DNA from 2 places in the Limnohabitans sp. Hippo4 genome. Region 1 is predicted to be linked to the other one. Evidence: predicted binding sites of a transcription regulator. Region 1 holds the regulator's gene; the other holds the start of a gene.
What was found. Region 1 encodes FNR, which switches genes on or off when oxygen is low (the NO sensors DNR and NnrR bind a similar motif). Its sites were predicted from a motif close to TTGATNNNNATCAA; they were not measured.
Positions count from the first base shown of each region.

Region 2: a site for FNR is predicted at 1,905-1,918, ahead of B9Z46_RS11760 (fatty acid desaturase). Genes of this name have one in related genera too.

Region 1 covers NZ_NESE01000002.1:510,176-513,591, reverse strand. Annotated here, with positions in the region: gene B9Z46_RS07910 (sulfite exporter TauE/SafE family protein) at 1-6, opposite strand, end outside; gene hemN (oxygen-independent coproporphyrinogen III oxidase) at 13-1,395, opposite strand; gene fnr (fumarate/nitrate reduction transcriptional regulator Fnr) at 1,601-2,323, shown strand; gene B9Z46_RS07895 (hypothetical protein) at 2,340-2,645, opposite strand; gene B9Z46_RS07890 (nitrogen fixation protein FixH) at 2,663-2,944, opposite strand; gene ccoG (cytochrome c oxidase accessory protein CcoG) at 2,982-3,416, opposite strand, start outside.
Region 2 covers NZ_NESE01000004.1:160,617-164,032, reverse strand. Annotated here, with positions in the region: gene B9Z46_RS11770 (tripartite tricarboxylate transporter substrate binding protein) at 1-267, opposite strand, end outside; gene B9Z46_RS11765 (MmgE/PrpD family protein) at 331-1,707, opposite strand; gene B9Z46_RS11760 (fatty acid desaturase) at 1,996-3,102, shown strand; gene B9Z46_RS11755 (phosphoglycerate kinase) at 3,207-3,416, opposite strand, start outside.

The sequences.
Region 1 (3,416 bases):
CTGCATGCAGCGTTAGATGATTTTCGAAAAGCGAGTTCGGTTGCGGTCAGCTTGCAAATACTTGTCAAAGACCATGGCCACACCCCGAACAAAAAACCAGCCCATGGGTGTGACTTGCAATCCGCCATCCGACAACTCTACCAAACCTTGCGTCTGCAAGCTTTCAAGTTGGCTCAATTCACTGGCAAAGTATTTTTTGGCATCGATCAGCCAAGCTTCGTTGAAGGCATCGTACTGAACATGGCCCTGACACATGATAGCCATGATCCAGGCACGGCGGATCAGATCATCTCGCGACAAAGCCAAACCCTTGACGATGGGCAATTGGCCGTTGTCGAGCATGTCGACATACTCTTCCATGGTCTTTGCGTTTTGGCTGTAGGTACCGCCCATGCGGCCAATGGCCGATACGCCAAGGCCGATCAAATCGCAATCGGGCTGGGTACTGTAGCCTTGGAAGTTTCGGTGCAAACGGCCTTGGCGCTTGGCCACGGCCAAGGCATCGCTTGGCAAAGCAAAGTGGTCCATGCCTACATACACATACCCCGCATTCATGAGCGCATCCATGGACCGTGACAGCATGGCAATTTTGCTGGAAGCCACTGGCAATTCAGCGGCCAAAATTCGGCGCTGCGGTTTGAAACGCTCTGGCAAATGGGCATAGGCGTACAAGGCAATACGGTCCGGACGCAGCTCATTCACTTGCTTCAAAGTGCGGTCAAAAGATTCAGGCGTTTGCTTGGGCAATCCATAAATCAAATCGACATTGACCGACTCAAACCCCATCTTGCGTGCAGAGGCCACCAACGCAAAAACTTGGACTGCAGGTTGGATTCGGTGTACTGCTTTTTGCACCTCGGGGTCAAAGTCTTGAACGCCAAAGCTCAAGCGGTTAAAGCCCAATTCAAGCAGCAAAGCCAAGCGCTCGTCATTCACCGTGCGGGGATCGACTTCCACCGAATATTCGCCGCCTGCAACAAAGTTGAAACTGCGCTTGAGCACAGACATCAATTCGCGCAACTCATCATTGCTCAAAAAAGTGGGCGTGCCGCCACCCAGGTGCAACTGGCTGACCGACTGACCTATGCCAATGGACGAGGTGTACAGCTCAACTTCCTTGGCCAAATAGCGCAAGTAGGGTTCGGCTTTTTCGTGGTGCTTGGTGATGATTTTGTTGCAAGCACAGTAGTAGCAAAGCGACTCACAAAATGGAATGTGCACATAGATCGACAAAGGCCTGTTTTTTTGTCCCAGACCTTGATTGCGCAAATCCAGCGCCTGACGCAAATCCTGCTGGGAAAATGCTTCCACAAACCTGTCTGCTGTGGGGTAGGACGTATAGCGGGGGCCTGGCACGTCAAAGCGTGTCAGCAATTCAGGCGTCAAAAAGGACATGCGGAAGTTCCCAAGGCTGGCATATTTATAGGCTTTAGCTAATGTGCCTTTTCAAGGAGCGCCAAAACTTGACTTAAATCAAATTAAGCGTACTTGGGCCCCTTAAAAAAGTTTAATGAAAGCTTGAGATGCGTCAATCGCATCAAGTAGGTATAAGCTAAGGCCTTGACTTGTCGCAATGTCATTTTTCAGAACCGAGAACGCTATGAAACCAGAAATTATCAAAGTCGCATGTTCCAACTGCAACTTACGCGAACTCTGCATGCCAATGGGCCTGTCTGACAACGACCTTCAAAAGCTAGATGAGGTGGTGGCCACTCGCCGCAAAATCAAACGTGGCAGCACCTTGTTCAGCAATGGAGAAAAGTTCACCTCCCTGTATGCCATTCGCACAGGTTTTTTCAAAACTTGCTTGGCGTCCGAAGACGGCCGAGACCAAGTGACCGGCTTTCAAATGGCTGGCGAAATCATTGGCCTAGATGGCATCGTGAACGACCGTCACAGCTGCGATGTAGTGGCCTTAGAAGATGCCGAAGTTTGCGTCATGCCCTTTGATCGCATTGAAGAAATTTCCCGCGAGGTAACCGCCTTGCAACACCATGTCCACAAAATAATGAGCCGAGAAATCGTGCGCGAACATGGCGTCATGCTGTTGTTGGGCAGCATGCGTGCCGAGGAACGTTTGGCGGCCTTTTTGTTGAACTTGGTGCAGCGCTTGCACTCACGCGGTTTTTCACAGTCAGAATTGGTTCTGCGCATGACCCGCGAAGAAATTGGCAGTTACTTGGGTCTCAAACTTGAAACAGTCAGCCGCACTTTCTCCAAATTTGTCGAGGATGGCATTGTCGAAGTGAAACAACGCCACGTGAAAATTTTGGACACCGAGGCGCTACAGCGCATGGTGAATACGCAACCTCAATGCCATTGAGGCACAGTTCAAAGACTTAGCAGCAACCCTTGTCGCCCTCTGCACCTTGCGTGCAATTGGGGGGGCGTTTGTCCACCGGCACAGGACATCGATTGACCTCGAAGGGTGACATGGACAACAGCGTGGTGAGGCTACTCGACACCATGGCCAATGCCCAAAACACAAAAAATGACACGGTGTACACGCCTTGCCTTGACAGGGTCATTTGCTGACCGAACCAATGCATGTCCTCGGGGTCAAACATGCCAAACACCACCAACTCTAGCAAGCCTGCCACCAAAAAGGCGGGCCACACAATCCACATCAGTCTTTGAGCCAGCATGTTTGTCTCCAGTTTTGTTATTTTTTCGAGGCTGGAACGACGCCCGTTGCTGCGTGGTTTCGAGCTTGCAGCGCAGGGGCCATGGCAGCGTCTAATTTTTCTTGATTTTCAATGGCATTGCGTGGGTTCAGTGCCTCAGTTGGCAGGACCGGGTCGGGAATGGTGATCGCCAAGTAAAGCGTCGCAAAAGCCGCCACCACCACCACAGCTGGGCCAGCAATGATCATCCAGACCATGCCAAACGACCACCAAGGCTTGGCTTGGCTCACATTTGAATGCGTCAAAGTGTTTGTATTCATGAAGCGCTCGTTTCTTGATGTGTGAGTCGGATGAAGCTTATCGCGGAATTAAAAAGACAGACTTCTCTTCAAGCAGCGTATGGCCTGTTTCGTTGTCATCCGAAGCTTCAATGGTAAATCGCACAGGGTATGAACCAGGCACGGCGGAATCATAAGGAACTTGAAGTCGAACTGAAACCCAACGTGATTGGGTGGACTCCACCGTCAAATCTTCGGAGTCTGTGAGCACTTTCAGTTCATACATGCCCTCAGCCGTCACTTTGAAATGTTGGCGTTTTTCAGCGGCATTCATGATCTGCAAACGGTACACATTTTCAATGTTGCCGCCGCTGACGATCCGCGCCAATGTTGCCCTGTCGCGAACCACATCCACTTTGAAGGACTTTCGCGTCAGCAAACTGCCAAACAACAAGGCCACGACCAACAACAAAATACCTGTATAAATGAGCACCCGAGGCCTGAAGATGTGCTT
Region 2 (3,416 bases), on a different contig from region 1:
TGTTGGCCCTTTGGCCACATGCGCCACCGCTTTGGCACCACTGCCGCCGCGAATGTTTTCTACCGCCAAATTTGTTTTCATGATGGGCGAGATGTACTTGGCCAAGTCACGCAAAAACACATCGGAGCCACCACCAGGGCTAGAGTGCGTCACCAAGGTCACTCGGTTGACGGGATAAGCCTGCGTGGTTTGTGCCACTGCACTGCTGAGGCCAACCATGACCATGCCCAATGCCAAGACGTTTTTCAAAACAAATTTGCGGTTCATGTGAGTCTCCGTTTGATGAAAAAATCCCGAGGTTTGCACCTTCGGGATGGGGGTTTTGCCAACTTACTGCGTCATGCTCTTGAGCAAGGCTTTCAAATCTTTTTGCGCCGCCAAGCTCATGCACAAGTTCCAAGCCTCTTCCGTTTTGGCGGCGCCCAAAATAGGCGTGCTTTGATCGACAAACTTGGCCTTGAGTTGCTCGTTGCTCATGGGCTTTTCCAAACTGCCAATGGCGCGCTCAATGTAGATGTGGTGCTTTTGGCCGTCGGTGGTTTCCAAGGTCACATCGACAGAAGCTTCGTGGATGCTGCGGTCCACAATCAATTCCACTTTGTCGCGCACGCCAATCACCAGCGGTGAGCGCACCACGTCGTCGGCGTACTCGTGTTCGCCGGCGCGGCCGTAGATCAATGCCACGGCGCATGAATGAAAGACACTGAACTTGGCCAACAAGCCATCGGTCGGTGTTTTCTTTCCCGTGAGTTCTTGCACCAAGGGGTGCGCCTTCAAAGTCACTTTGGCCACTTGTTCGGGCTTCAAGTTGTGCTTCTCACGCAATTGCACGCACGCGTCGATGGCGGGGTGAATCACGATGCCGCAAGCAAATGGCTTGTACGTGTTGAGTTCAATTTCCCAAGACTTGCCCAGGTTCTCCGTGACTTCTTTCCAATCGGTTTTGTCAGAGAACACTTGCATCAAACCGCGCGGTGCTTCCAAAGCGCGGGGTGATGCGGTGTAACCGTGCTTGGCCATCAAAGCAGACATCAGGCCCACTTTGGCTGCACCACCGGGGTGGAAAGGCTTGGTCATGGTGCCAAATTGTTCACGCAGGCCCACAGGTTGTGACGCGGCAATGCCCAAAGCCATTTGCGTTTGTTTGGCATTCAGGCCGAGCAAACGAGAGCAGGCAGCCGCACTGCCCAACATGCCGGTCGAACCCGTGATGTGCCAACCGCGGTCGTAGTGGTTGGGGTACACCGCATTGCCCACTCGGCAAGACACTTCCACACCAATCACCAAGGCGTCGATCAATTGACGGCCGGTAGAGCCCAAATGCTCACCCAAAGCCAAGATGGCAGAAGCCACAGGACCGGCGGGGTGAATGATGGTTTTCAGGTGCGTGTCATCAAAGTCAAAGGTGTGCGAGCTGATGCCATTGAGCAAAGCGGCATTGGCCATGTCAACGCGATCGCTGCGGCCCAAGACGGAGGCTTGCGCAGAAGGGGCCAACTCTTTCACGGCGCCCAAGGCGGCTTCAATGGTTTCATGGGTGCTTGGACCCACAGCACAGCCCGCCCAGTTGGCAAAGGTGCGGTGGGCTTGGGCTTCAACCGCGTCCGACCAGCCCTTGGAGGGGTGGTTGGCCACAAATTCGGCCAGCAGTTGGGTAATGGCGGGGGCGTTGGCGTCGGCAACGACGGTCGTATTGCGTGCAGTCATGTCAAAAAAGGGCTTTTCGCCTCAAATTAGGGAAATCAAATGGAGAGCTGATCATAGGTGAATCGAGAATTTTTCGCAGACTTGCTCACAGAGTACATAGCGAAAAGCGCCTAATGCGCACATTCTTGCTAGAGATTTCCTCACATTATTTGGCGCCTGAGCCTGGGTGTGGCTTGGGCCCGACGTTCAGTGACTCATTGACCCATGTCAGTCACAGGAAAAGTCTCTCGGTTTAGACTCGGGGTATTCGATTTGATGGCCAACCAGCACTGCTGCTGCGCCCTGTTTATGACTACACAAACCACACCTGAAAACGCCCCGATCCCTCTGGATCAAGAAATGCCGCACCGCAAAGTCATCCGCCAATGGCTGTTGCCTTTGTCTGAGCGCTCTACCTTGCGCGCGTTCGTGCTGTTGTTGATTGACACGGCTCTGTTTGTTGGGCTGATCGCAGGCACGGTTGCGCTTGAGTCTGTATGGCTTAAGTTGCTCTGCGGCTTGGCGGCTGGTTTTGTCATTGGCCGCCTCTTCATCATTGGCCATGACGCATGCCACCAAAGCCTCACGCCCCACCGCGAGTTGAACAAATGGATTGGCCGTTACGCATTCTTGTACTCGCTCACGCCCTACAGCTTGTGGGACACCGGTCACAACGTGGTGCACCACGGTTACACCAACTTGAAGGGCGTTGACTTTGTCTGGACGCCCCTCACAGCCGAAGAGTTTGCAGCACTCGGCCCCATAGATCGTTTGCTGCAATACCTTTATCGCAGTGGATGGGCGCCCGGTCTGTACTACCTGATTGAAATTTGGTGGAAGCGTGAATTTTTCCCCAACAAAACACACATGCCCACACGCCGTCCTATTTTCTTCAAGGACAGTTTGTTGGTCACCGTGTTTGGTGTCTTGTGGGTCGGTGTGATGGCCTATGCAGCAGGCGCCACAGGCCAGTCCGTCTGGCTCACATTGCTGATGGGCGTGCTGGTGCCTTTCTTGTTCTGGAACACCATGATTGGTTTTGTGGTCTATGTTCACCACACCCATGTGCGTGTGTCTTGGCACAACGAAAAATCGGCTTGGACCAAAGCACAACCCTTTGTGTCCACCACCGTGCACCTCACCTTCCCCATGAAAATTGGCAACATGGTTCACCACATCATGGAGCACACCGCGCACCACGTGGACATGAGCATTCCGCTTTACCGCTTGAAGCAAGCGCAAGCTAAGCTGGAAGAAATGCTGCCAGGTCGCATCATTGTTCAGCCCTTCTCTTGGAGCTGGTATTTCAAAACAGCCAAGGCCTGCAAGCTTTACGACTTCACACGTGAATGCTGGACTGACTTTCAAGGACAGATGACGAGCCCTGTTCGCGGCAATTTGCCCGCCAAAACTTAAAGCTGTCCGAGCATCTGCTCCAACCGCGCAAGCAAAAAGGCCGCTGACATCAGCGGCCTTTTTTGTGGTGCCGACCGCATTGCGCGGGCTGGGGCAAGCGGTGTTTACTGCGCGCGCTTCGTCAAAATTTCCAATGCTGGCAAAGTCTTGCCTTCCAGCATTTCCAAGAAAGCGCCGCCACCAGTCGAGATGTAGCCCACTTGTTTCTCAATGCCGTACTTGGCAATGGCAGCCAAGGTGTCACCACCGCCCGCAATGCTGAAAGCTTTCGATTCGGCAATGGCCTGTGCAATGACGCGTGTGCCGTTTGCAAA